DNA from 3 places in the Vreelandella sp. 21 genome. Region 2 is predicted to be linked to each of the others. Evidence: predicted binding sites of a transcription regulator. Region 2 holds the regulator's gene; each other region holds the start of a gene.
The links. The regulator sigma-54, encoded in region 2, starts transcription at its own class of promoters, with help from an activator protein. The targets are predictions, from matches to a motif close to TGGCACNNNNNTTGCTNT.
Positions count from the first base shown of each region.

Region 1: a site for sigma-54 is predicted at 6,606-6,623, ahead of ACN06F_RS17440 (amino acid ABC transporter substrate-binding protein). Genes of this name have one in related genera too.
Region 3: a site for sigma-54 is predicted at 4,255-4,272, ahead of ACN06F_RS12225 (sugar phosphorylase). Genes of this name have one in related genera too.

Region 1 is NZ_CP194673.1:3,850,225-3,860,041, forward strand. Features, by position in the region: gene trhA (PAQR family membrane homeostasis protein TrhA) at 1-511, opposite strand, end outside; gene ACN06F_RS17410 (FmdB family zinc ribbon protein) at 596-928, opposite strand; gene fmdA (formamidase) at 1,019-2,248, opposite strand; gene ribA (GTP cyclohydrolase II) at 2,475-3,110, opposite strand; gene hemE (uroporphyrinogen decarboxylase) at 3,341-4,453, shown strand; gene speE (polyamine aminopropyltransferase) at 4,453-5,313, shown strand; gene ACN06F_RS17435 (amino acid ABC transporter substrate-binding protein) at 5,406-6,416, shown strand; gene ACN06F_RS17440 (amino acid ABC transporter substrate-binding protein) at 6,682-7,707, shown strand; gene ACN06F_RS17445 (amino acid ABC transporter permease) at 7,799-8,989, shown strand; gene ACN06F_RS17450 (amino acid ABC transporter permease) at 9,011-9,817, shown strand, end outside.
Region 2 is NZ_CP194673.1:2,347,799-2,357,615, forward strand. Features, by position in the region: gene ACN06F_RS11055 (MlaC/ttg2D family ABC transporter substrate-binding protein) at 1-613, opposite strand, end outside; gene mlaD (outer membrane lipid asymmetry maintenance protein MlaD) at 652-1,116, opposite strand; gene mlaE (lipid asymmetry maintenance ABC transporter permease subunit MlaE) at 1,133-1,933, opposite strand; gene ACN06F_RS11070 (ABC transporter ATP-binding protein) at 1,934-2,755, opposite strand; gene ACN06F_RS11075 (KpsF/GutQ family sugar-phosphate isomerase) at 3,050-4,036, shown strand; gene ACN06F_RS11080 (KdsC family phosphatase) at 4,072-4,614, shown strand; gene lptC (LPS export ABC transporter periplasmic protein LptC) at 4,614-5,186, shown strand; gene lptA (lipopolysaccharide transport periplasmic protein LptA) at 5,195-5,698, shown strand; gene lptB (LPS export ABC transporter ATP-binding protein) at 5,777-6,502, shown strand; gene ACN06F_RS11100 (RNA polymerase factor sigma-54) at 6,608-8,023, shown strand; gene hpf (ribosome hibernation-promoting factor, HPF/YfiA family) at 8,121-8,429, shown strand; gene ptsN (PTS IIA-like nitrogen regulatory protein PtsN) at 8,434-8,904, shown strand; gene rapZ (RNase adapter RapZ) at 8,979-9,817, shown strand, end outside.
Region 3 is NZ_CP194673.1:2,622,269-2,632,085, reverse strand. Features, by position in the region: gene ACN06F_RS12240 (c-type cytochrome) at 1-539, shown strand, start outside; gene dsbG (thiol:disulfide interchange protein DsbG) at 680-1,459, opposite strand; gene ACN06F_RS12230 (TlpA family protein disulfide reductase) at 1,531-2,283, opposite strand; gene ACN06F_RS12225 (sugar phosphorylase) at 2,453-4,222, opposite strand; gene nrdR (transcriptional regulator NrdR) at 4,460-4,963, shown strand; gene ribD (bifunctional diaminohydroxyphosphoribosylaminopyrimidine deaminase/5-amino-6-(5-phosphoribosylamino)uracil reductase RibD) at 4,963-6,129, shown strand; gene ribBA (bifunctional 3,4-dihydroxy-2-butanone-4-phosphate synthase/GTP cyclohydrolase II) at 6,202-7,368, shown strand; gene ribH (6,7-dimethyl-8-ribityllumazine synthase) at 7,373-7,861, shown strand; gene nusB (transcription antitermination factor NusB) at 7,858-8,361, shown strand; gene thiL (thiamine-phosphate kinase) at 8,397-9,374, shown strand; gene ACN06F_RS12190 (phosphatidylglycerophosphatase A family protein) at 9,371-9,817, shown strand, end outside.

The DNA.
Region 1 (9,817 bases), 1.5 Mb from region 2:
TGGCCGCCATCTCTCTAGAAGCCAGGACGATCATCCAGCCCATCAGTAAATAGATAGCCACGCGTAGTACCGCGAAACGCTGTGGCCATAGCAGTTTGCAGCCAATCCCCACTAGCGCTAGCGACCACACGGCGGTAAATAAGACCCATCCCGTGGTGCCGCGCATATTAACGAGCAGAAAAGGCGTATAAGTGCCCGCGATAAGCAAGTAAATTGCGCAGTGGTCAAGCAGCTGGAAGCGTTGCTTCCAGCGTCGATGAGAAATGCCATGATAGAAAGTCGAGGCAGTATAAAGCAGGACTAGCGTGGTGCCGTACAGGCTCAGGCTGACAATTTTCCAAGGGTCGACGTGGGCGGCTAAGCTCGCTACTACCAGCAGTACGACCATACCCACCAAGCTGAGCACAGCACCAACCCCGTGGGTAACGCTATGTAACCACTCTTCGACAATGCTGAACTCGCCTTGCTCTTGAGGCAGCACGTCATGCCGTTGTTCATCTAGAGCTTTCATCCTGGGGCGCTCCTGATATGCCACGCCCCACCATTATCACTCCATGCGTTCAATACCTACAACGCTGGCGCAGGTAACGTGGCTTTAATGACTTATCATCCAAGGCCGTGCGGAAGGGAACATTTTATTACCTTCCGCCGTATAAAATACTTGGGGCTTATGACGTTCTTGATGACAACAGCCTTTTTCGTGCTCACTATGCTGGTTGCCATGCCTGGGCTCATGTGCGGCTTTTTCATTCCGCGCAAAGGCACTGCGCCGCGCTGGATCCATCATTAATAACTGAGGGGCGACCAGCAGTACTCGTGGTGACAAGGTTCCACACGTTGGGCAAGCGCAAGCATCACCTACTTCGCGCAGTGGAACCAGTTCGTGGAACAAGCCATGGGTAGCACATTTATAGTCGTAGAGAGGCATACCACTTTCTCCTTGTTAGCATCCATTTTAAACAGGCAGCGATACTGGCGTGTCGCTGCCTTTCTCAATGCAGCGGTGGCTGAGGGCGCTCTACTTGTCCTTGGAGAGCGGCAGATCAGCTCCCTGGGCGACTTGCGCTCCAGGCCCATTGGCATTCGGCTTCACATCAATATCAAAAATATCCGTTGGCAGCCAAAGTGTTGCGCAAGCATTGGGAATATCGACAACGCCACTGATATGCCCTTGCACGGGCGCGCAGCCTAGCAGGGAGTAGGCTTGAGCACCGGTGTAACCAAACTTTTTGAGATATTCGATGGCATTGAGAACAGCCTGACGATAAGCCACATGTACATCCAGGTAGTGCTGTTTACCCTGCTCGTCTACCGACACTCCTTCAAAAATCAGGTAATCATCGTATTTCGGCGTGATAGGACTCGGTTTGAAAATAGGGTTCTTGATGGCGTACTTCTCCATCCCGCCTTTGATCAGGTTAACCCGCAAGTGGATCCAACCGGCCATCTCAATAGCGCCACAAAAGGTGATTTCCCCATCACCTTGACTAAAGTGCAGGTCACCTACCGACAAGCCACCATCTTTAACGTAAACGGGAAAATAAATTGTCGACCCGCGCGATAAGTCTTTGATATCACAATTACCACCATGTTCACGGGGCGGTACTGTTCGCGCGCCTTCAGCGGCAGCTTGTTGCTTTGCAGTGCCTGACAATTTGCCCATATGCGCCGTATCGGCGTAGGGAAGCGCGGCTAACTGAGGGATACGGTCAGGCTCGGTATCGTAAAGTGCTTTTTCTCGCTTATTCCATTCAGCCAACATCTCTTTTGACGGTAGGCAGCCAATCAAACCCGGGTGGATTAAACCCGCAAACTCTACACCAGGAATATGTCGGGATTTGGTGAACATGCCATTAAAGTCCCAGATCGACTTTTGAGCCTCTGGGAAGTGCTCGGTTAAAAAACCACCGCCATTCTGTTTAGAAAAAAAGCCATTGAACCCCCACTGACTCTCTTCAAAGGTACCAATATCGAGAATATCGACCACCAACAAATCACCAGGCTCAGCACCTTCAACCCCCACGGGACCTGATAAAAAGTGAACCTGAGTTAGGTCCACATCACGCACATCGTCGGCGCTATCATTGTTATGGATTTGCCCGCCAGTCCAGTCATGACACTCGACAATAAAGTCGTCGCCAGGCTTTACCATGCAGGCCATGGGTATATCGGGATGCCAGCGATTATGGATCTGTTCGTTTTCGTAAGGCGATTGTTTAAGGTCAATTTTAATAATTGTTTCAGCCATAACAAACCTCTGTCACGTAACGTCGGATAGTCAGTGTAGAGAAGATCGTTTCCCCTACCCCACTATGCAAAATAGTCACTCAGGCAGTTATAAGCTAATTACATCTCGACTCTTACGCAGCCTTAACTAAACTCAGCCAAGCATCTGCTCAACAGATACTCAGGGGAGCAGGCTTTAGGATCTTTCAGACAGAAGAGCGGTTCAGTAGCGTGACAAAAGGGCTTAGTCACCCTTTACGCTCAATATCGACGTCGCTGGCCTGGGTAAAATCGTCCAGCGCCATCATATGGCCAAGTTTGCCCGCTTTCGTTGAGAGATAGTGCTCATTATGGGGGTTTAGGCCTGTGGTAATCGGCAGGCGCTCAACCACATTCACACCATCTCGGGTTAAGGCATCAACCTTTCTAGGGTTATTGGTCATCAGTTTTAGTGCCGTGATACCCAAGTGGTTAAGCATCGGCACACACAGGTCATAGCGACGCATGTCCGCACCAAAACCAAGCTGCTCGTTGGCTTCAACCGTGTCAGCACCTTGGTCTTGCAGATGATAAGCGCGGATTTTATTCAACAGCCCAATACCTCGCCCCTCCTGGCGCAGGTAGAACAGCACACCACGCCCTTCTTCGGCAATACGCTTGAGCGCTTCTTGTAACTGATAGCCGCAGTCGCAGCGCATTGAGAACAGTGCATCGCCGGTTAAACATTCAGAATGCACGCGCCCCAGTACTGGCTCGCCGCCGCTCACATCACCTAGCGTTAAGGCGATATGGTCTTTACCCGTGGCTTCGTCTTCGAAGCCGTGCATGGTGAATGTGGCCCAAGGTGTGGGCAGCCGGGAAGCGGCAATGAAGCGAATGGTCACAGGTTACCTCGTTGATTAACCAAACCAGCTAACCACACCGGTGTTGGAAAAATAAGAAAACATTCTATCAGGAAGCGTCGGTAGCCTCACGGTCTCAACAGGGAGAGGCGTTTTTAAGTACGTTTTTAAGTACAATGGCCACCTTCAAATACAGTTATCTTCAAGTACCGTTATCTTCAAGTACAATGACTCCCTTACAATGCGGGCAAACTTCTCAAGAGCAAGTGTTTATGACCACCACACCTTTGCAAAACGACCGTTTTCTTCGTGCGCTGGCTCGCCAGCCCGTCGACCGCACTCCGGTGTGGATGATGCGCCAAGCAGGCCGCTACCTGCCAGAATATCGCGCCAGCCGCGCCGATGCTGGCAGTTTTATGGATCTGTGTCGCAACCATGACCTAGCTTGTGAAGTAACGCTTCAACCCCTTGAGCGTTACCCGCTAGATGCCGCCATTCTATTCTCCGACATCCTCACAATCCCAGATGCGATGGGGCTAGGGCTCTATTTCGAAACCGGTGAAGGCCCTAAATTCAGAAAAACCGTACGCACCCCAGAAGAGGTTGCAGCGTTAACGGTACCCAACGCCGAGCGCGATCTCGATTATGTGATGCGTGCCGTATCGACCATTCGTCGTGAGCTGAACGGCCGCATGCCGTTGATTGGCTTTTCGGGTAGCCCCTGGACGCTAGCCACCTACATGGTGGAAGGCGGTTCTAGCAAAGATTTCCGTCACCTGAAAACCATGCTTTACGATACGCCAGACACCATGCACCAATTGCTGGACACCCTGGCGCAGTCGGTAACTGACTACCTAAACGCGCAAATTCGCGCTGGCGCTCAAGCGGTACAGATTTTTGATACCTGGGGCGGTGCGCTTTCAACCCCCGCCTACCTGGAATTTTCGCTGCGCTACATGGAGCAAATTGTCTCCGGCCTGATTCGTGAACACGATGGCCGCCGCGTGCCGGTTATTCTGTTTACCAAGAACGGCGGCCAATGGCTGGAACACATCGCCTGTGCCGGCGCCGATGCGCTAGGTATCGATTGGTCGACCGAGCTTTCCGACGCTCGCTCCCGCGTGGGCCATAAAGTCGCGCTACAGGGCAATCTGGACCCCAACGTGCTGTTCGCCCGCCCCTCGGCCATTCGCGCCGAAGTGGCTCGCGTACTGGAGAGCTACGGCCACGGCCCGGGCCACGTCTTTAACTTGGGCCATGGCATCAGCCAGTTCACCAACCCTGACCACGTCACCGCCTTTATGGAGGCGCTGCACGATTTAAGCCCGCAGTATCATCAAGGCATTCCTACCCAAACGAACGCCCCTCGCCCAGGAGCAAAGTAATGAGCGATTTACGCGACGACCAGTGGTTTACCGAAGTATTTGATAGCCACGGCAGCGCTTTCTCGCTGAAAGTCACTGAGAAATTGCTGGATGTGCAAAGCCCCTACCAGCACCTGGAAGTTTATACCACGGAGACCTACGGCAACCTGATGGTGCTCGATGGCTGCGTAATGCTGACCGATCGCGACAACTTCCTCTATCACGAAATGATAGCCCACCCGGCGCTGTTCACCCATCAAGACCCCAAACGGGTGGTGATTATTGGTGGTGGCGACTGTGGCACGCTGAAGGAAGTGCTGCGTCATCCGGGCGTTGAAAAAGTGACGCAAATCGACATCGATGAAGAAGTGACTAAGGCCGCCGAGCGCTTCTTCCCAGCGCTGGTAGAAGCCAACGGCGACCCGCGTGCCGAGCTACTGTTTGCAGATGGTGTGAAGTGGGTAGACGACGCTGCCGATGAGAGCATCGACGTGCTGATTATCGACTCTACCGACCCGGTCGGCCCCGCCGAAGGGCTGTTTAAAACCGACTTCCTGAAGCGCTGCCACCGTATTCTAAAAAATGGCGGCGTGATGGTGCAGCAAAGCGAATCACCGCTTTACCACAGCGGCTCTATTATTCGCGAACTGCGTAACGACATGCGTGAAGCGGGCTTTGATAGCGTGGCCACACTACCCTTCCCACAGCCGGTTTACCCTTCTGGCTGGTGGAGCGTCACGTTGGCCGGTAAAGCGACCAGCGTTGAAAGCTTCCGCGAACAGGCTGCCGCTGAGCATAAAATGCCGCTACAGTACTACACTGGTGATGCTCACCGTGGTGCACTATCGCTGCCGCCTTTTATGCGTAAAGCCTTCGCATAACTTAGCGCCTGCGAATAGCCAAAAAGCCGAGCATTGCTCGGCTTTTTTTATGTGCTTACGTTTACTTGCCCTTTCACGTTAAGGAATAACAAATGAAAACCGTTCGTTGGTTGGGAGTAGGAATTGGTGTTTTAGTACCTGCGATGGCCATGGCCAGTACGCTGGAAACCGTTCAGGAACGCGATAGCGTACGTTGTGGCGTTAACGCTGCCCAGCCAGGCTTTTCGTCATTAGATGACGACGACCAATACCGGGGCCTGGATACCGATGTATGCCGTGCCATTGCCGCTGCGGCGCTTGGCGACGCGACAAAAGTAGACTTCGTGCCACTCGACTCGGTAGAACGTTTCACCGCGCTGCAGTCTGGCGAAGTCGATGTCCTATCACGCACCACGACCTGGACCTCGAGCCGTGACACGACGATGGGGATGAACTTTACCGGCGTAAGTTACTACGATGGCCAAGCCTTTATGGTGGCCAGCGATTTAGGCGTGCAAAGCGCTAAAGAGCTTGATGGCGCAGCAGTTTGTACCCAGTCCGGCACCACCAGCGAACTCAATCTTTCTGATTACTTTCGTATCAACGGCATGACTTATGATGCTGTCGTTTTTGATGCGCCTGAGCAATCTATTGCTGGCTTTGAAGCGGGCCGTTGCGATGTTTTAAGCTCCGACGCTTCCCAACTGTATGCCCAACGGATGCAGCTTGCTGATCCCGACATGGCGGTCGTGCTCCCTGAAATTATCTCGAAAGAACCGCTGGGCCCAGCCGTTCGTCAAAATGATGACCAATGGTTCAATCTTGTGAAGTGGTCGCTGTTTGCCATGCTAAATGCGGAAGAGCTGGGCATTACACAAGCTAACGTAGATGAACAGCTTAATTCGGAGAATCCTGATGTCATGCGCCTGCTTGGTCAAGATGGTGACTTTGGTGAGCCAATGGGCATCAATACCGATTGGGCGTACCAAATCATCAAGCAGGTGGGTAACTACGCCGATATCTTTGATAAAAACGTCGGTGCTGACTCTGACTTCAAGATTGCCAGAGGCTTAAACGCCTTGTGGAAAGATGGTGGCATTCAATACGCACCCCCTATTCGCTAATCCTGTTTATCTTTCAAACCCGTTAATCTGTAACGCTTAAACCTACTATTCTAAAACTATCAGCAACGTTAGCGACTCGCACCAAAATAGAGCAATCGCTAGTCGCTAATGTTCCTTTTTGCACCAATACTTTCGTATACAGCTGGCATTTTGCGTTGAAAAGCGCTGAATTTGACGACATATCCTTTCTGGCACCTTCCTTGCTAGCTTTTAGTGTCATGCATCTGCATGCATAACGACATTAAATCGAGTAAGGGGAACGACCATGATGAATAAAAAACACTTGGTACTGCTGGCCTCCGCGGGTGCTATCACGTTGGCCGGTGTCGCCACTGCTCAAGCTGATACGTTAGAAGACACGATGGAACGTGGCGCCGTACAGTGCGGCGTCAGTGACGGCCTGCCAGGCTTTTCCGCCCCGGACGATGAAGGTAACTGGCAAGGACTCGACGTTGACGTATGTCGTGCTGTTGCAGCTGCCGTTCTCGGTGATGCTGATGCGGTGAACTACATTTCTCTGAACGCTGTAGAGCGTTTTACGGCCCTGCAGTCTGGCGAAGTCGACGTACTTTCACGCAACACCACCTGGACCACCACTCGTGACACCACGCTGGGCCTCAACTTCACTGGCGTTAACTTCTATGATGGCCAAGGCTTTATGGTCTCCCGCGACCTGGGTATTTCCAGCGCATCTGAACTGGACGGTGCCGCTATTTGTATTCAGTCTGGCACCACGACTGAGCTAAACCTAGCAGACTACTTCCGTGCCAACGGCATGGAATTCGACCCCATCGTTTTCGATACCTCTGAGCAAACCGTGGGTGGCTTCCAGGCTGGCCGCTGTGACGTTCTCACCTCCGATACTTCCCAGCTAGCCGCACTGCGTATTCAGCTAGATGACCCGTCTGGCGCGATGATTCTGCCAGACGTTATCTCCAAAGAGCCGCTAGGCCCGGTGGTGCGTCAAGGTGACGATGTATGGTTTAACATCGTGAAGTGGTCGTTATTCGCCATGCTTAACGGCGAAGAGTACGGCATCACCAGCGAAAATGCCGAAGAGATGCTCAGCTCTGAGAATCCTGATGTTGCCCGCCTACTTGGCCAAGATGGCAACTACGGTGAAGGTATGGGCTTAGAAGCCGATTGGGCTTACAACATCCTGAGCCAAGTTGGTAACTACGGCGAAAGCTTTGAGCGCAACGTCGGTATGGGCTCTCCGCTTGAAATTGAGCGCGGCGTTAACGCCCTCTGGAATCAAGGTGGTTTCCAGTACGCACCGCCGATTCGCTAAGCGTCTCGTTTGACCCCGGCCCGCCGCCCCATTCTTCCAAGGGCATCGGCGGGCCATTTGATTGACCGTCCGTATCGCGGAGACGCCTTCCATGTCCGTAAGTCCTAACACTCGTCCCGCTGGCCACAAGCCGCCGTTTTGGCGAGATCGCGCCAAACGTGCGCTTATTTTCCAGCTACTCCTCGTCGCCGCTGTGGCAGCCTTTCTGCTCTACATTGTCGGTAATGTCCAAGACAACTTATCCGCACGTGGTATCACCACCGGGTTTGGTTTCTTGGGCAACACCGCAGGCTTTGGGATTGTGCAGAGTCTGATCGACTACTCATCTCAGAGCACTTATGGCCGTACCTTCCTGGTTGGCTTACTGAATACGTTGTTGGTGGGTGGCCTAGGGGTATTGGCCGCGACCATCATTGGCTTTATTGTTGGCATCGCCCGCCTGTCGCCTAACTGGCTGCTGGCGCGCTTAGCCACCGCCTATATCGAAACCTTCCGCAATATCCCGCTGCTACTACAAATTTTCTTCTGGTACTTTGCGGTATTACGCACGTTGCCAAGCGCCAGAGATAGCCTGGCATTTGGCGAGGCTCTCTTTCTCAACGTACGCGGATTGTATTTACCCCAGCCGCTGTTTGAGTCTGGCTTTGGCTTGATCCCTCTTACCTTCCTTGTCGCCATTGTTGCCAGTATTGCCCTGGTGATATGGAACAAGCGTCGCCATGAAGCCACAGGCAAACGCCTGCCGGCTTACTGGATCTCGTTTTTGCTGATTTTTGGCTTACCGCTGTTAGTGCTAGTTGCCACTGGCGTGCCGGTTACCTGGGAAATGCCGGAACTACGCGGCTTTAATTTCCGTGGCGGTATTACGGTAATCCCTGAGTTCCTCGCGCTTTGGCTGGCACTGTCGATTTATACCGCCTCCTTTATTGCTGAAATTGTCCGCTCTGGCATTCAAGCAATTTCGCACGGGCAAACGGAAGCTGCCCAGGCACTAAGCCTGCCACGTAACCTGGTACTTCGTCTGGTGGTTATCCCTCAGGCACTGCGCGTCATTATTCCGCCGCTAACCAGCCAGTACTTGAACTTGATTAAGAACTCGTCGCTGGCAACCGCCATCGGTTATCCCGACCTTGTCTCGGTGTTTGCAGGCACCACGCTGAACCAGACCGGCCAAGCCATTGAGGTTATTGCAATGACCATGGCGGTCTACCTAACCATCAGCCTGCTGGTGTCCATGTTTATGAACTGGTTCAACGCCCGAGTGGCACTGGTTGAACGCTAGGCCGACGGTGAGGATGTTTACATGATCCATAATCAAACAATCATTAAAGAGCGGCCAGCCCCCAGTAGTTCTGTCGGGGCGATTGCTTGGCTACGTACCAATCTGTTCAATGGCCCGATCAATACCATCTTTACCCTGATCGGGCTTTACATACTCTATTTGCTTGTTGTTCCCACCGTTCAGTGGGCGTTTTTGAATGCTGACTGGATAGGTACCACACGGGATGACTGCTCTCGGGAAGGAGCTTGCTGGGTCTTCATCAATGCACGCTTTACCCAGTTTATCTACGGCTTGTATCCCCGTGAAGAAATCTGGCGAGCCAACATCGTCTTTGCTGGCTTCTTTACGCTGATAGCCTGGCTAGCAATTCCCCGCCTGCCCCTCAAACGTTGGGTGGCGGTATTCGCTCTCGTCGGTTTCCCCATCGTTGCTTATGTGCTGCTGCACGGCGGCTACTTTGACATGCCTCGCGTGCCCACGCACCGCTGGGGTGGCTTAATGCTGACCCTACTGCTGGCCACCGTCGGTATGGTTGGCGCGCTGCCAATCGGCATTGTGCTGGCATTGGGGCGACGCTCCAATATGCCTATTGTGAAAAGCTTCTGCGTGGTCTTCATCGAGTTCTGGCGTGGGGTACCGCTGATTACGGTGCTATTCATGGCTTCGGTAATGCTGCCGCTTTTCCTGCCTTCCGATATGAGCGTCGACCGCCTAGTACGCGCACTAATCGGCTTAACACTATTCCAAAGTGCCTACATGGCCGAGGTTATTCGTGGTGGCCTGCAGGCCATCCCTAAGGGTCAGGAAGAGGCTGCCGCTGCGCTAGGC
Region 2 (9,817 bases):
ACCAACTACGAATGACTGCATCGTAGTCTCGGTTATTTTCGCGCATCGACTGATCAAACTGATTACGGAAGGTCAGCCCTAAATTGATGCCATTAACAATAACATTGACCACTTTCCACTCACCATTTGAAAGTCGCAGACTGTAGCTAACGGGGTAAATCTGACCATTTGTGGCAACAACTTCCATATCAACACTGGCTTGATCTTCATAGCGCTGACCGCGCTGGTCGGTCAACACTCGCAACTCATCGTAATCAAAGGTCACGAGACCACGCGTGTACGTGTCGATCAGGGTTTGACGAAAAACATCGGCGAACCGACTACGCTGTTCTGGCGTTGCGTTGCGAAAGTAGCTTCCCATCACGCTAGCGCCAATATAACGAAAATCCGCTACATCATTCAGGCTATCGTTGACTAACGCCTTAAGCTCATTAAGATTATTGGCGTAATAATCTTCTCTACCGTTAATCTGCTCCATGAATTCATTGACGTTTTCACGAACCAACGCTTCTGGCGATTTCGACTGGGCCTGGGCAGCAAAAGGCAGCAGAACGACCGCTAGCGTCAACAAAAAAAGCAAACGACGGGCCAACATTACGCTATTTTCTTTCATTAAAATCACCTCATGACAACTGACAGCACCCACGGTGCTTAGTTAGTAACCATATTGGATACAAATTGCTGGATAAGTTCTTCGAGCACCAGGGCAGACTGGGTATCACGAATAACATCCCCCTCCTCAAGCACTTCAGGAGCGCCGCCAACACTCAGGCCAATATACTGCTCACCGAGCAGCCCAGCCGTCAAAATAGCTGCGGTAGAATCTTGTGAAAGCTGGCCTTCAAGATCACTATCGAGGCTCAACACCACCCGCGCATCATACCACTCGGTATCAAGCTCAATAGCCTCTACCCGTCCCACAGTAACACCGGCCATGGTGACCCGCGCACGTGGTTTCAGGCTGCCAATGTTGGAAAAACTGGCCTCGAGACGAAACGTGTCGGAAGATGTTGAAAGCGTCATGCCACTTACGCGTAAGCCCAAAAAAACAAGCCCCAGAATGCCCGCAAGCATAAACAGGCCAACACCAAACTCCATGGTTTTACTGCGCTTCATGTTATTGCTCCACCCATTAAAGGCCGCCAAACATCACGGCGGTCAATACAAAATCCAGCCCCAAAACAGCAAGCGATGAATACACCACCGTGCGGGTTGTCGCACGCGAAATACCTTCAGAGGTAGGCACTAAGTCATACCCTTGGAACACCGCAATCCAGGTGACGACTACTGCAAATACAAGGCTTTTGATTATTCCATTACCAATATCATCAACAAACGAAACACTAGCCTGCATATTGCTCCAGTAAGAGCCTTCAAAAACCCCCAGCCATTCCACGCCAACCAAATAGCCCCCCCAAATCCCCACTACGCTAAAACCAACGGTAAGAATAGGTAGCGCAACAAAACCTGCCCACAACCTTGGCGCCACAACCCGGCGCAGAGGGTCAACGCCAATCATTTCCATGCTGGTTAACTGCTCAGTCGCCTTCATCAGGCCAATTTCCGCCGTTAACGCAGAGCCCGCGCGCCCTGCAAACAGTAGCGCAGCGACCACTGGCGCTAGCTCTCGAAGAAGCGAAAGAGCAACCATCTGGCCAAGCGCCTGCTCTGCCCCAAAATCAACCAATATGGTATACCCCTGCAGCGCAAGCACCATGCCTATAAACAGCCCTGACACCAGTACAATAGCCAGAGACAGTACACCGACAAAGTGCACTTGGCGCAGCCACAACGACCACCCTTCCCGAGAAGGTACCCCTACTGCCGACTGGGCAAGAAAGACACCTGCACGCCCTAACGACTCTAAGGCATCACACCCTTTTTGCCCCAGCCGAGCGACATGCGAAATAGCATGTTTAATGTTTGATTGCATTTAACGCACCTTCCCTGCAGAGGCTTGGCCTAGAATATCGCGGTAAAGTGTCTCAGCGGGATAGTGAAACGGCACCGGCCCGTCTGGCTCACCATGGATAAACTGGCTTACTCGGGGATCTTGGTTCGTATCTAAGGTTCTTGGCGTGCCAGAGGCTACCACCTGCCCATCGGCAATGAGGTACAGATAATCCGCAATGCTGAGGGTCTCTTTGATATCGTGCGAAACGATCACTGACGTAAGCGACAGTGCCTGATTCAGCCGTTTAATTAGCTGTACAAGCACCCCCATAGAAATGGGGTCTTGCCCGACAAAAGGCTCATCATAAAGGATTAACTCTGGATCAAGCGCTACCGCCCGTGCCAGCGCCACACGCCTTGCCATACCCCCCGAAAGCTCAGCTGGCGACAAGTGCCTAGCCCCGCGCAAACCCACTGCCTGTAACTTAAGAAGCACTAGATCGCGTATCATAGGATCAGGCAAGTCAGTATGCACCCGAAGCGGAAACGCTACGTTTTCAAATACATCAAGATCTGAAAACAGTGCGCCGCTCTGAAATAACATACCCATGCGCTTACGCAGCGTAAACAGGGCCTTACGCGACAGGCGATGCACATCTTGACCGTCGATTAACACTCGCCCCCGGTCAGGCGTTAATTGCCCACCAATTAGCTTTAAAAGGGTCGTCTTTCCGGTACCGCTTGGCCCCATGATAGCCGTTACCTGGCCTCGCGAAATCGTCATGTTGATTCCGCGAAAAATATCATGATCACCCCGCGAGAAGTACAAATCTTCAATTTCGATGAAGGGAGCATCGGTCATGGGCTGGCTGGCCTTGATGGTCGTCTTGCCGCAACAGCATTAATATATGCTGGCTACGCATTAGTTAGTTAAAAACAGATAATTCAAAAAAACAGCTAGTTTATAAAGAACAGACAGTTTAAAAAACAGTGTTTTCGAAATATTATCGAACATCGTAACTTAACGCTACTCACAGTAACAGATGCGCTCATTGCAACCGCGCTGAGGAGTAGGATACGCGCCTTACCTACAAACCGCGCCAAGATGTTATTCTTACCGACCTACTTTTGACCGCTTATGAAAAGAGATGCCCTCATGCGCCAGCCACTATCGACACCTAGCCCACTGCGTGAAAGTGCGCTGCGCACACTGCAAATTGAGCAGGCCGCTATCGGTGGACTTCAGGCAAAACTTGATGAGAGCTTTGACCACGCTTGTGAACTTATCCTCGCCTGCCAGGGCCGCGTAGTGGTAACCGGCATGGGTAAGTCCGGCCATATTGCGGGCAAGCTGGCTGCAACGTTGGCAAGCACCGGCACGCCTGCTTTTTTTGTACACCCAGGTGAAGCCAGTCATGGCGATCTCGGCATGATCACCCGCGCAGATGTTGTACTAGCACTTTCGAACTCTGGCGAAACCGCAGAGGTCACTGCGCTGCTTCCGCTGCTGAAACGCCTAGGAACCCCCCTTGTCAGCATGACTGGACGCCCTGGTTCCACATTAGCCAAACACGCCGATGCTCACCTTAATAGCGGCGTTGAGCGCGAAGCCTGCCCTCTCGACTTAGCGCCGACCAGCTCAACCACAGCAGCACTTGCCTTAGGTGATGCCTTAGCCGTGGCATTATTAGAAGCACGGGGCTTCACCGCGGAAGATTTTGCGCTTTCACACCCAGGTGGAAGCCTCGGCAAACGCCTACTTTTGCGTGTAAAGGATTTAATGCACAACGGATCACGCCTCCCCCAAGTAGCATTAGGCAGCCCGTTACGGGACGCACTCTTGGAAATTACTCGCCAAGGGTTGGGCTTTACCTGCGTAATCGATAGCGAAGGACGCCTTGCCGGCGTTTATACCGACGGTGACTTACGCCGAACGCTGGATCAGTTTCATGACCTACGTGACGTCCTAGTTGATGATGTGATGACACGTCCTGGAAAACGTATCGGTCCCGATGTGTTAGCAGCTGAAGCGGTACGCATCATGGAAGACAGTCGAATCACCGCACTGGCGGTCGTGGATGATCAGCAGCGCCCCATTGGCGCGCTACATATGCATGACTTACTTGCTAGCGGTGTCATTTAATCAATCTTTTCAAACATTAATAATACGGAGGCTTCATGGCCCTACCTGACGCTCTACAAGACCGGATTCGCCGCGTAAAATTGCTTGCCATTGACGTTGACGGCGTACTTACCGATGGCCGCCTCTATTTTCAAGCTGACGGCATCGAAATCAAAGCGTTTCATACCCAAGATGGCCACGGCCTCAAACTTTTGAAACGCGTCGGAATCCATGTTGCCTTAATTACTGGGCGTGATTCCCCCATGGTCAGCCAACGTGCTGCGTCGTTGGGAATTACCCATGTGTATCAAGGGTGCGAGGATAAACTCACTACGCTACGCGCGCTTTGCCAACGCCTAGACATCACGCTTGAGCAGGTTGCTTATTGTGGTGACGACCTACCAGACCTTGCTCCAATTAAACGTTCTGGCGTAGGCATCACCGTCCCTAATGCTCCTGATTATATGCATACTCACGCTGACTGGATCACCGATCGGCTTGGTGGCCACGGCGCTGTACGTGAAATCTGCGATACCTTATTGATGTCTCAAGGCCATTGGGATGCTGTTTTAGATACGTACCTACACGGCCAATCGTAATGCGCTTTTGGGTTAAAAAACGCATTTGGATAACCATCATGGTGTTTGCCTTAGGTGGCGTACTGGTATGGCTGGATCCACGCGGCCCTCAAGACCAATCAATCGACGCAGAGGCTCGTGCTCAAGAGCCCGGCCATGTACTAGAGAATGCAGAAATTACTCTGTTTGGTGACACCGGAGCCATCCAGCAGTCGCTGACGACGCCACGCTTAGTTCATACCCCTCAAACGGCGATGACAGATGTCCTCTCCCCCAGGGCGACACTATTTGATAGCGAAGAGCGTCAATGGCTAGCGACGGCGGAGACCGGCACCCTAAATACTGACACGCAGGCGCTCACGCTAGCTGGTTCAGCCCAATTACTTGCACCTGATGAGGGCTGGCAGTTGAATACTGAGTTATTACACTATGATGGCATCACCCGTCATGCTTGGAGCGATGCCGAAACCATACTTCAGCAACCGCCCCAGCGCATTGACGCTTCACGTATGGATGTATGGCTGGATGATAGCCAGATCCGCTTAACCAATAACGTGCGCGGCGTTCACCCGCCTGCCACTCGTTCTCAGTAGGAGTCGCGATGAACGTTCTTATTCGCACGGCACTCTTCGTCATTGCGCTACCCATTTCAGCGGCAGCGCTACCGGTTATGGCACAAAGCCAAGCCCCCGTAGAAGTAGAGGCTGACCGTTTAGATCTCGATCAACGCGCAGGCACCGCAGTGTATTCAGGCAACGTCGATATTCGGCAGGGCAATATGCAACTGCGCGGCGATCGCGTTGAGATTCAGCGCAACGATGCTGGCGAGCTATCGCGTGCCATTGCAACCGGTGGACGAGCCTACATACGTAACCAGCTCGAAGACCAAGCTAGCCCAATGGAAGGCTGGGCAAAACGTATTATTTATCATGTTGCCGAGCGTCGGGTAGAGCTCATTGACCAAGCGGAACTGACCCAGCAAGCAGATCGCTTTGAAGGTGGGCGATTAGAGTACTTTATCGACCAAGGTGTGGTTCAGGCGCGTTCTGATGTTAGTGGTGGTGAGCCACAACGTATCCGCATGACTCTTCAGCCGGAACAATAGGAGTGTCCAGTGGCGACCAATAACGCAGAGCCCGCACCTCAAACCACAGCCTCAGAATCAGCATCAGAAACCGCGCCGATAAAAACACTTTATGCCCAACACTTAGCTAAAAGCTATAAACGCCGCCGTGTCGTTAAGGATATTAACCTAGAGATATCTCAAGGCAGCGTGGTAGGGCTACTAGGCCCCAATGGCGCAGGCAAAACGACATCGTTTTATATGATTGTCGGCTTGGTTAAGTCTGATGCGGGAAAGGTTGGCATTGATGAGCTTGATTTAACCCATGCCCCCATGCACGAACGTGCAATGGCTGGTATTGGCTACTTGCCTCAGGAAGCCTCTATTTTTCGCAAACTTACCGTCGCCGACAACATCATGGCAATCCTGGAAACCCGCAAAGAGCTCGATCGTAGCGCCAGGGAGCAGCGCCTTGAGTCGCTACTGGAAGATTTTCACATCACGCACATTCGTGACAACTTCGGCATGAGTCTTTCGGGCGGAGAGCGTAGACGTGTTGAGATTGCCCGCTCCCTCGCGACCGAGCCTGCCTTTATCCTGCTTGATGAGCCGTTTGCCGGCGTTGATCCAATCTCAGTGGGCGATATTAAAACGATCATTCGAGCCCTCAAAAAGCGCCATATCGGCGTGCTGATCACTGATCATAACGTCAGGGAAACACTGGATATTTGCGATATTGCTTACATTGTAGGTGACGGCCATATCATCGCCAGTGGCCCCCCTCAGGAAATTCTCAACAACCAGCGGGTAAGAGACGTTTATTTGGGGGCTGATTTCCGCTTGTAAACAGCCATCTGTAGAAAAAATAGTAGTGGTGGCATACTTATTGCACTTGCACCAAGCCATAACTCGCACTAGGGTGGAGCTTTCTGATTAACGAGCGGTTCTCAGATGGTCATGAAAGCTTCTCTTCAATTGCGTATCGGTACACAGCTGACCATGACACCTCAGCTGCAGCAGGCCATCGCCCTGTTACAGCTATCAACGCTGGACCTCCGTCAAGAAATTCAGCAAGCACTTGATGCCAATCCAATGCTTGAGCAGGAAGATGAGTTCGGCGAACAGGCCGTTAGTGAACACCAGGAAGCTGAATGGTCCGAAAGCATTCCTAACGAACTCTCAACTGACAGTGACTGGTCAGACACTTATCAAGACCTTGGTAGCCATGGTGCCAGCAGCGAGGGGCCTGACTTTGAGCGTCAAGCCGCTGGTCAAAGTTTGCATGGCCACTTACTTTGGCAACTCGCCATGACAGATTTTTCACCACGCGACCACGCCATTGCTGAAAGCCTCATCGATGCACTGGATGCCAACGGCTACCTAACCCAGCCTCTCAATGACATTCGCGAAGGACTTAAAGCCCAAGGGCATGAAGGCCTTAGCCAGCGTGAAGTTGAAACAACCTTGCTTCGTCTTCAACAGTTTGAGCCCACCGGTGTATTTGCTCGCGACCTGCGGGAGTGCTTAATGCTGCAGCTCGCCTCACTACCGGAAGATACACCGCTGCTTATGCCTGCCAAGCGGTTAGTGCGTCAATTTCTGGAAGCGCTTGGTAAGGATGATGTGCGTTTGCTAAAGCGGCGGTTAAGTCTAGATGATGAGCAGCTTGATGATGTCATCCGCTTGATCCGCAGCCTTGATCCTCGCCCAGGAAGTGCCTTTGGCGACACTGATGACAGCTATGTAACGCCAGATTTAGTCGTACGCCATGACCACGAAGGATGGCACCTGGAGCTAAATCCTGAGGCATTGCCGCGCTTGCGCATTCAACCTGACTACGCAAGCCTGATCAAACGGGCTGACAAGAGCCAAGATAACCAATTTTTAAAAGAGCATCTCCAAGAAGCTCGCTGGCTCATCAAGAGCCTTTCAAGTCGAAATGATACGCTACTGCGGGTGGGCCGAGAAATCATAGCTCGCCAGATAGGCTTTCTGGAACACGGCGAAGAAGCCATGAAACCGCTGATTTTAGCCGATATCGCAGACGCCGTAGAAATGCATGAATCCACTATTTCCAGGGTCACCACCCAGAAATACATTCATACTCCGCGCGGAGTGTTTGAGCTCAAATACTTCTTTTCAAGCCAAGTAAGTGGCCAGGACGGCGGTGACAGTCACTCCAGCACCGCCATCCGCGCTCGAATCAAAAAACTGGTGCAAGATGAACCGCCCGGGAAACCTCTCTCAGACAGCCGCCTCGTGGCGCTATTGGAAGAGGGTGGCATTAATGTGGCAAGGCGAACGGTGGCCAAATATCGCGAGTCGATGGGTATACCCTCTTCAAGCGAACGCCGCCGTTTACGCTAATAAAACAGTGCTAACGAACAAAGTCTGTCTAAGGGCTTTGCAATAGCGCAAAAAGGGTTACAATCGAAGAACAGTCCGATGGATAAGGAGCACGTCAATGCAAGTAAATATCACTGGTCATCACGTAGATCTGACTGACGCCTTGCGTGACTATGTAAATGAGAAGCTGGAACGCGTTGAGCGCCATTATGACAATATCACCACCGTACAAGTGACCTTATCTGTTGAAAAGGAGCGCCAGCAAGCTGCCTGCACCCTGCATGCTGCAGGTGCCGATCTACACGCAGAAGCATTAGACAACGATATGTACGCTGCGATTGATGCACTAGCGGACAAAATTGATCGTCAACTCGTTAAACACAAGGAAAAAGCACAAGCTCGCGCCCAAGGCGCTGGCGTGCGTTAACTCAATGACGTTGGAAACTATTCTTCCCCCGGAGCGCGTGCTGTATGACGTCCCCGGGGGCAGCAAAAAAAGGGTGCTGGAATTTTTCAGCACCTTTATTGCGCAAAACACGCCAAGCCTAGATAGCCAAGAAGTCTTCAGCCGCCTGATTGGTCGTGAGCGTTTGGGTAGCACTGGAATAGGCAACGGCGTTGCTATTCCTCACGCCCGTAGCCCTCACTGCAGCTCGCCTATCGCTGGTTTTTTAAAGTTAGCTGAGCCAGTAGATTTCGATGCTATTGATGGCGACCCCGTCGACCTTGTTTTCGTACTTTTAGTGCCCGAAGAGGCGGACGACACGCACTTAGCCTTATTAGGGCAAGTGGCGTCCATCATGAACAACGTTGACACACGTCAGCAGCTTCGTAGAGCGGCTAGCCAACGTGAGCTATTGGACCTTATTACAGCAAAAATTCGTGAACAACCTGTTACCTAAATGGTCCACCGCTAGACACTGCCTACTAGTTTAACGTTTACCTCCATTTTTATTGGCATGCCAAGAGAAACTCTATGCAACTGGTGATCATTAGCGGCCGTTCAGGGTCCGGTAAATCTATCGCCTTACAAGCGTTAGAAGATCTTGGCTATTGTGCCATCGATAATTTGCCCGCCATGTTACTCGGCTCCCTTGTGGATGAGCTTCGCGAGCAAGGGGCACGCCCTCAACTAGCGGTAAGTATCGATGCGCGTAATTTACCAGCTGCGCTAAAGCAGCTGCCAAAAATGCTTGAATCTTTGCGTCAGAAAAGCATTCACTTCCAGGTTATCTATCTAACCACCGATGCGCGAATTCTTCTTGAGAGATACTCAGCCACGCGTCGTCGCCACCCTCTTACGCGTGATAGTGACATGACGCTTGAAGAGGCCATCAATAAAGAAGAAGAAACCCTGCTCGACATCCGTGATCTTGCCGACCTGATGATCGACACATCGCGTCTGTCGGTTCATGACCTGCGCCGCCGAATAACGGATCAGGTTGCCCAACAGCGTGAAGATAGATTAACGCTGACACTAGAGTCATTTGGCTATAAACGTGGCGTCCCACTTGACGCTGATCTCGTCTTTGACGTGCGCTGCTTACCAAATCCCTACTGGGACCCTACGCTGCGCCAATACACTGGGCGTGACGCGAACATCATCAACTTTCTTAAGGGATATCCCGTCGTAGAAGAAATGCGCAATGATATCCAGACATGGTTGGAAAAGTGGCTACCCGCTTACCAAAATAGCCAGCGCAGTTATATGACTATTGCTATTGGCTGTACCGGCGGGCAGCACCGTTCTGTCTATATGGTGGAACAACTGGCACAAATGCTGGTGAAACAAGCGGGAGAGGTTCAACTCCGTCA
Region 3 (9,817 bases), 270 kb from region 2:
CTACCGGTGCGCCAATGTACCCCAGTCAGCCTATTTATGGCCGCGGTTTTCCTGCGCCAGACGAGCCAGATGAATCCCCCGATTACGCCCGTGGTGAAGCGGCGTACCAAGAAAACTGCGCTATTTGTCATCAAGACAACGGCGCTGGGCACTATGAGAACGGCGAGTATGTGTTTCCCGCCCCTTGGGGGGATGGCTCTAATAACTGGGGCGCAGGCATTGTCAGAGTCGATACCGCCGCAGGGTTTATTTACAACAATATGCCGCTAGGACAGCCGCGCTCGTTAAGTGACCAGGATGCCTGGGACATTGCCTATTACATGAGTAGCCAAGAGCGACCGCAAGACCCCCGTTACACGGGTGACGTTGCTGAGACACTAGAGCGCTTTGGCCCTACTTTCCATAAACGTTCGCTTTATGGACAGGTCCGTGAGCATGACGGCCATGTGCTTGGCGACCATGCGAACTTTGGCGAAAAAGGCGATATCGAACCATGGAACGTCGGCATGCCTCGTTTTGAAAATCTGACAGACGAGTAACTAGCTAAGGAGCAGCGATACAAGCATCGCAACCAACGTATCCGGAAAAAATAGTAGCCCGTGGTGGTATAACCCCACGGGCTACTGATTGGTTTGAGGATGCTGGATGGGCGCTTTAAAACTTGCTTATATTGTCTGCTTTAAGGCGCTTCACCGCCCATCATTTCAATTAAACGCTCCTCGCTCGGTAAGCCTTGAATCCTGTCGATACGTAAATTGCCACTGTCTGTCTCGCGCTGGAAGGCGCTGGTGGGCGTAGCGTACAGGCCTAGCTCCTCAAAAAGCTGATTGTTGGCATATACCTGCTCTTCAATATCTCGAGGCTGGGCGCTTGCTGAAAGCGAATCGCCGTTGCTGTGGTCATGTAGCGCGGCAGCAGGGTCGTCTGCTCCCAGCAGGGTGGCCGCCAGGGCGGGACTGTTCGGTGCCAAGATGCCCACCATAATATGGCGCAGCTGTACCTCTCCAGCCTCTACCCAAGGGCGACTTTGTTGCCACAGTTGGCGACAGTAGGGGCAGTTAGCATCGGTAAAGGTATAGATAACCCGCGGCGCGTTTTCATCGCCATCTTGAATCCAGTGGCTCTCTTCCAGTAACGCCCAGGTTTGCGCTTCAAGCGGAACCCGAACATGCTCCTCTATCTGTGCTTCGGTGAGGTCGTTGCCTTGATCATCCATTAGCGTGCCGATAATGGTGTGTTGGCCATCAGGAGTTAAATAAATCGCCAACTCTTGGCCCTGTACGCTAGCACCGTAACCACGCATGCCCCCTGGCGCCTCAAACTGACCGTGAATCGTTATCCCCTGGTTGGTGAGCGCTTGAACTGGTGCAGGCAGTTCTTCGGCATAGCTTGTGGAGATGTTGCCAATGCTCGTTAATAGTAACAAAGTGCTTAAACGAGACAGGGAAAAGTATTTCATAAGTAAATCCTTATATGTAAAAGATGAGCACTGTAATTCGTTGATGTTATGGGCAAAGGTAGGAGGCTGTCTCAGCGCAAACGTTCCAAGCCTTGTTGAAGAGTTGCTCGAGAAAGTTCGCCAAAATGCGTGTTCACGAGTTTTCCTTCTGCGTTATAAAAAAGGGTAGTGGGCATGGCGTGAGCACCCGTTGCGCTCCCTAATGCATTGTTTTGGTCAAGCCACACATTATCGAGTGAGAGGTCATGTTGATTCATAAATGTCTCAATGTGCTGGGCGCTTTCCCCCTGATTAACAAACACAAATGTGATGTCCTGCTCGGTATTTTGAGCTTCCTCAAAAACAGGCATTTCACGAATACAAGGGGGGCACCAGCTCGCCCAAAGATTAACAACAAGAGGCTGCTGCGTTTGCTTGGCAAGTTGTGGCAGGTTGGCAGAGTGGCCGTTCCGGTCTAATAAAGCAGTGTGTGGTAGTGGGCGCGATTGTTGTTCAATTAATAGAGTGCTACCAACTAGCATCCCCCATGTGAAAATTCCCGCAAGTAAAGCACCGCTTAAAGGCCAGCGTTGGCGAGAAGAGCGCCATAGAACCCAACTCGCGTAACCGAGTCCAGCAATAAGACCGGCCGCTAAATCAAAGCCACCGTCACGAATATCTAATCGGGAAATAATACCGTCATACGCTTCCCAGTAACGCACTACAAACACTACTCGCGCAGCCAGGAGAGCAATAAAAAATATCGTTATAAGCGTATCGTTGACCGCTACGCTATGTCGCCGCCCTAGTAACGCCCCCACCAAAAGCGCTATCAGAAATGTCACTATTAAAACTAGCTGATGGAGGCTGAAGCCCAAAGGGCCAATTGCAATGCTTTGTTGCAGCATAATTAACTATTATCTCAGTCAATGTTGAATGCTGCAGTATCTCAGCAGTCGATTATTTGACGATTATATTGCCTAATTGCTGAGACATTATGCCGCAATGCACCTTTCACGTGTCTGTCACCATCCATCTTATTGTATAGGGAGGAAGCGCGGTTTCCTCCAGGGCGTTTTGCAGATCTAAAGCACGCCAAGCATGTTGGCTAAGTGCCTGCTCAAGTGCTTCTCCTACATTATCTAATGGCAGTAGCGTATCGGTGACATTAAACAGGGCAAGCAGTCGGCGGCCGTCGCTTAGCGGGCCTCGCTCAATGGCTAACACGTCAGGCGGCGTGGTCAGTACGCGTTGTGTGGCGTTGGGGTGGAAGCAGGGCTCTGTGCGCCGAAGTTCCAGCAAGCGGCTAAGCGCATGAAACACATCGTGAGTCGGCGTTGAGGGGCTTTCGAGTAACAGTGCTAGCTCATCACGCTGCCAGCGGCGTCGATTAATTGAGCGCAATCGGCCGCTGCGCTCCACTCCTTCGACATCGTTAAGCGTGCCGGTCAATGTATGAATATAGAGGGCGGGAATGCCCTGGAGCGTCAGCATAATAGCTTGGCTGCACAGGAAGCGGGCAATTTGCCAGGGGTCTGGTCCTCTGCGCGTGCCGCGCATGGCCTCAAACCAAGTAATATTGATTTCGTAGGGCGAGTCACTGCCATCGGGATTGCTCCGCATGCTGACAAAGCCACCAAAGCGATGCATCAGTTCTAGCAGTGCATCTCGCTCATGATCGGGTAGCACCCCTTCTAAAGGGCGCACGCCAATACCATCATGGCTCGCGGTGAAGTTTAAATAGGTGCAGTGTCTGGGCAATATCGGCAGGCTGGAAAGCCATGTTTGAAGGGTAGTGGCTTCACCGCGGGTGAGTGTATGCAATAGCAGTGGTGGTAGGGCAAATTGATAGACCATATGGGCTTCGTCAGGCGCCCCATTGGCTAACCGTTCTAGGCCAAAGTAACTGATATTTTCTGCGTGAGGGACATTGGTCTCGGTAATTATCAGCGTGCCCGGCGCTATTTCATCCACAATGGCGCGCAGTAAACGGACCACCGTATGGGTTTCGGGAAGGTGGATGCATGGCGTTCCCAGACGCTTCCATAAAAATGCCACTGCATCCAGGCGAATGATACGCACGCCCTGTTGGAGGTAAAACAGCAGGATGCCAACAAACTCGAGCAATACGTCAGGATTTTCAAAGTTTAAATCGATCTGATCTTCTGAGAAGGTTGCCCATACATGGCGCGTGCCCCGGCGCGTGGAAATGGGCACTAGCAATGGGCTGCTACGTGGTCGAACCACGCCAGAAACATCGGTTTCTGGGTCTATTTCTATAAAGTAATCACGACCTGGCAAACTTCCGGTTAAATAATCCACAAACCACAGGGATTCGCGAGACACGTGGTTTAGCACTAAATCGCCCATCACGTCATAGTGGCTTGCCAGCTCACGGATATGCTGCCAATCACCTAGCTCTGGATTAACCTCGCGGTAATGAATGACTGAAAAGCCATCATCGCTACTCCAAGGAAAAAAAGGCAGCACATGCACGCCGCTAATACGCTCCCCCAAATAGCGTTGAAGAAACTCATTCAGCACAGCAAGAGGAGGCGTTTCCTCTGCCACAATGGAATCACCGTAGCTAATGACCCATTGATCTTTTTCGCTCCACGTTGGTGCATTATCGCCTTCAGCCGCGGTATTTTCTGTTATGGCTGGCGCCTGTGATGCACTGCGAAAGTGGTCAATGTGTTGTCCAAGACGGCGTTGTACCTCGCTGGCGCGGGGGCCGTAGAGGTGCGAAAGGAAATGGTGGACTGTCTGCTCAAATGGGGTCATAGGGGTTTCCTCTTAAACAACCTACGACAAACGCTGCAGCTTGTGTGCCAAATCGTTACAATGCTAGGTTAACGCCGCGTTTAAAGAAGCGACTATTTTTGCTTGCAAGCGCCCTTAAACTGCATGTCGTTGTAGCGCGTGGCTACTCCGCTGCTAATAAAAGTTCACAATATGCTTATATGTGCCGTTATCCGCACAAGCTGACACGCTGCACGTACTGACAACAGGTTGACTGCCATGCATTGCCCTTTTTGTGGTGCTAATGATACTCGAGTGACCGACTCGCGGCTGGTAGCCGACGGTGACCAGGTGCGCCGTCGTCGCCAATGCGCTAGCTGCCAAGAGCGCTTCACCACGTATGAAACCGCAGAACTGATTATGCCGAGGGTCGTAAAATCCGACGGCTCACGCGAAACCTTTAACGAGAGCAAGCTGCGTGCAGGCATGTTGCGAGCGCTGGAGAAGCGTCCGGTAAGTGCCGAGGCAATAGAAGCCGCCGTTGAGCGTATTCGCCAATCGCTTCGTGCCCGCGGGGACCGCGAAGTAAATGCGCGGGATATCGGTGAGGCCGTTATGAAGGCATTAAGCAACCTGGATCAGGTGGCGTATATTCGCTTTGCATCGGTATATCGTAAGTTTCAGGATTTAGACGAATTTCGCGCTGAGATAGACCGTCTTTCTCAAGATCCTGGCGATCACCCTGCATCAGCCCACAGCGATCCACATCGCGGAGAGGCTTGATGAACGAGTTGATGGAGAGAGGCTTTACCAGCGCTGATCATCAATTTATGGCGCGTGCTCTGCAATTGGCGGCGAAAGGGCTGTATACAACAGACCCCAACCCCCGGGTAGGCTGTGTTATTGTCCGCTACGATCAACACGCGGAAGGGCAAATGGTTGGCGAGGGCTTTCACCTCCGTGCTGGCGAACCTCATGCAGAAATCCACGCGCTTAACGCCGCTGGTGCAAAGGCACAAGGCGCAACGGCTTATGTCACGCTGGAACCTTGTTCCCATACAGGACGCACTGGCCCTTGTGCCGTTGCGTTAGCGGATGCCAACGTTGCCCGCGTGGTGGTCGCAATGGTTGACCCTAACCCTTGCGTTAGTGGGCGCGGTATCAAGCGGCTTCGGGAATCAGGAATTCAGGTAGATGTTGGGCTGTTGGAACAGGATGCCCGTGCGTTAAATCCTGGCTTTATTTCCCGTATGCAGCACAAACGTCCCTTTGTACGCTTAAAAATGGCCATGAGCCTGGATGGCCGCACTGCCATGGGCTCTGGAGAGTCGCAATGGATTACTGGCCCAGAAGCTCGCAGTCAAGTGCAGCGTCTGCGAGCTCGTTCAAGCGCTATTTTGAGCGGCGTTGAGTCCGTCATTATGGATGATTCACGGCTAACAGTGCGCGCAGACCAGTTGGGGCTCGATAACGCGGATACAATTAGTCAGCGGCAGCCACTACGCGTTATTTTGGATTCGCGTCTGCGGTTACCGTTAGCGGCCGCTTGTCTTCGTGAACCAGGCCGCACATTGATTATTACCACTGAACACCACAGTGAAGAAAAACGCCAAAAGCTGGAAGCTGCAGGCGCTGACATTAAGGTACTGCCCGCGGCTCAAGAAGGCCGAATCGACCTCGCAGAGATGCTGAGCTGGTTGGCTGAGCATGAGCTGGTAAATGAGCTGCTGGTTGAAACCGGCGCTACGCTGGCAGGCGCGCTGCTAGATGCAAATGCGGTGGATGAACTGCAGTTATTTGTTGCTCCCACGCTTTTGGGTGGCGAGGCTCGACCACTATTTGCGTTGCCCGGGATGACCCGCATGGCCGACCAAAAGCGTTTAACTATTAAAGAAATTCGAGCCGTTGGGAGTGACTGGCGCATCATCGCTAAACCGTGCACTGACTAGCGCGCCGGGCCAGAGCAAGGTACCCTGACGCGCGAAATCGCATGTGTTGCGACCACTTATTTTGGAGATTCCATGGCGCATTCCTCTTCAGAGGGTTTGTCCCCTATCGCTGAGCTGGTGGAAGATATCCGCCAGGGCAAAATGGTGATTCTCATGGATGATGAGGATCGCGAAAACGAAGGTGATATCATCATGGCGGCCGAAAAAGTTCAGGCCGAGCATATCAACTTCATGGCGCGTTATGCCTGTGGGCTTATTTGTATGCCCATGACTCGCGAGCGTTGCGAGCAGCTAAACCTACCGCTGATGGTGCGTGATAACGGCTCTGGGTTTGGCACTAAGTTTACGCTCTCCATTGAAGCGACCGAAGGTGTGACCACCGGCATCTCAGCAGCTGATCGTGCACGTACTGTTCAAGCAGCAGTGGCGGCGAATGCCAAGCCGACGGATATCGTACAGCCAGGGCATATATTTCCGCTAATGGCTGAACCTGGTGGTGTTCTACGTCGTGCTGGGCATACTGAAGCAGCCTGTGATTTAGCCTCTTTAGCGGGCTGCGACCCCAGCGGCGTCATCTGTGAAATCATGAATGATGATGGCAGTATGGCGCGTCGGCCTGAGCTTGAAGTGTTTGCTAAAAAGCATGGTATTAAAATTGGCACGATTGCCGACTTGATTCACTACCGTATCGTCAATGAACAAACGGTTGATGCGGTTGAAACGACCAGTGTGATGACGGCCCATGGGGAACTGGCGCTGCATGTGTTCCGGGACCGTATACAAGGTGCCCATCATTTGGCGTTAGTTAAGGGGCAACCGACGCCAGAGCAGGCGACAACGGTGCGTGTTCACTTGGCGGATACGCTGCGTGATATCGTAGGGTTAATGAAAGATGAGCAGTGCCGTTGGGATGCCCACCGTGCGCTGGAAGAGATCGCTAATGCGTCTGCAGGGGTCTTTGTGCTGATTGACGATGGTCGTCCTCACCAAGACTTGAAAGATCAACTCGATATTTTTCTGGATCGCGTGCGTCAACCGCGCACCAGCGATTCGGACGGTTCAGGTAACTACTTAACGATTGGTACTGGCTCGCAAATCCTACGCCATTTAGGGGTAGGCAAAATGCGGCTACTCAGCTCACCGTGGAAATTCTCGGCGCTCTCCGGTTTTGATCTCGAAGTTGTCGAGCGTCTAGGACCCAATGACACGGCGTATGAGCCAACTTCTCAGCAGGAATAAATTGATGCAATCCCTTTCGCAAGTTGAAGGCACTTTTGTGGATGTCGATGGCCGTTATGTCATCGTTGTAGGCCGTTTTAACCACCATGTGGTGGATAGCCTGGTGGAAGGCGCTATTGATAGCCTGACACGCCACGGCGTTGATGCGGACAATATTCATCTTGTCCACGTACCTGGTGCTTGGGAGCTACCGCTGGCAGTAAAGCGTGTACTTAACGTCATGAAGCCCGACGCTGTTATCGCTCTGGGCGCTGTTATTCGTGGTGGCACGCCGCATTTTGAATATGTAGCTGGCGGCTGCAACACAGCCATCAACCACCTCCAGCTTGAGTTCGATACGCCGGTAGCAAACGGCGTGTTGACCGTTGAGTCTATCGAACAGGCGATTGAGCGGGCGGGCACCAAAGCGGGTAATAAAGGTACGGAAGCCGCAATGGCCGCGATGGAGATGGTCTCGTTACTGCGAGCATTGCCGCTAGGAGACAACCAATGAGCGAACGTCGTGAGCGTAAGCCCTCTGCCGCGCAGCTAGGGCGCCACGCCGCGCGTGAGTTAGCGGTTCAGGGGATTTACCAGTGGCAAATGACAGGGAAATCGATCACCACTATCGAAGCTGAGTTTCGTAGCCAGGTGGCAGATGATGACCTGGAAGATTACGAAAACTGGGTGAAAGTAATGGAAATCGCTGATAAGGCGCTTTTCCATGAATTGCTGCATAACACGGTCCGGTTCAAAGCGGAGTTAGATCGTGAAATTGCGCCGCTGCTCGACCGACGCCTCGAAGATCTTGATGCTGTTGAGCTAGCCATCCTGCGCTTGGGTGCCTATGAGCTTTCTCGGCGGATGGAAGTACCCTACCGAGTAGTGATTAACGAAGGCGTTGAGCTGGCCAAATCATTTGGTGCCACCGACGGCCATAAATACGTGAACGGCATTCTCGATAAGTTAGCAAATCGCTTACGAAGTGCTGAGGTCAGCGCTCGCCGTCTGTAAGGTGAGCCTCCTGATAATGCGTTTAAGGGGCCTTTGTGCTTGGCGAATTTGAACTGATTCAGCGCTACTTCATGTCGCCGCAGGAGGCGCACGCGACAGCTGGCATAGCGCTTGAAAATGGCGACGATGCAGCGCTTTTGGTGCCCCGAGCAGGTCAGCAGCTTGTGGTCAGCGTTGATACGTCGGTGAGTAACGTGCATTTTCCTCACGATGCGCCAGCGCACGCGGTAGGACATCGCGCGCTGGCGGTGGCGCTCAGCGACTTAGCAGCCATGGGTGCGACGTCTCGTTGGTGCCTGATGGCAATGACGCTGGATAAGAGCGTCTTTAATGACCGCGAAGCTGCTGAACACTGGTTAGCAGGATACGCTGAAGGGTTTCACGCGCTTTGTCAGCAGCACTCCACCGCGCTGGTTGGTGGCGATGTCACCTCTGGGATGCTGACCATCGGTGTTACGGTGATGGGCGAAGTGCCAACTGGCCAAGCGCTAACCCGTTCAGGCGCGCAGGTCGGCGATGCTATCGCCGTGACCGGTGCATTGGGTGGTGGTGCCGGTGGCCTAGCACTTTGGCGCCAGGGCGAACGTGAGCTATCGCACCCACTGCTGACTCGTTATTTGTTGCCGCAACCTCGCTTAGCCGCGGGTGTTGCACTGCGCGGCATTGCAACGGCGGCACTGGACATTTCGGATGGCTTACTGGCAGATTTGTCGCACTTGCGTAAGGCATCTGGCGTAGGCTGTGCACTGGATATCGACGCGCTACCGTTGGCCGCAGGGTTGCAAGAAACGTTAGGCCACGATGACGCAATTAAAGCCGCGCTATCGGGTGGTGATGACTATGAGCTGCTGGTGACACTATCACCCAAAAGTCTCGCTATTGCCCAGCAGCGGCTCGCCGATCTCGGTCTCTCGCTGACGGTGATAGGTCACTGTACCGAAACGCTAGGTGTCACTGGCGTTGCCGCCAGTGACTACGAAGGGTGGCAGCATTTTAGCGGGGAAGCGCCATGAACCGAGCACCAGCGAGCGTTTGGCGTCGGCCAACCCATTTTTTTGCCTTTGGACTAGGCAGTGGTGCGGTGCCCTGGGCGCCTGGCACCTTCGGGACGCTAGCAGCAATCCCATTCTACTGGATGATGGCCGACCTCCCTTTGGCCTGGTATCTCAGCATTGTTTTTGTGGCGTTTGTGGTTGGGGTGTGGTTGTGTGACAAAACTTCCCATGACTTAGGCGTGCATGATCACTCCGGCATTGTTTGGGATGAGTTTGTTGGCTACTGGATAACCATGGCGGCAGTGCCCTTCTCGTGGGAGGCAGCTCTCTGGGGATTCATTGTTTTTCGTATTTTCGATGTCTTCAAACCGTGGCCTATCCGGTGGGCAGACCGGCGTGTTGCCGGTGGATTTGGCATTATGATTGATGACGTTATGGCGGGCATCTACGCGTGGAGTACG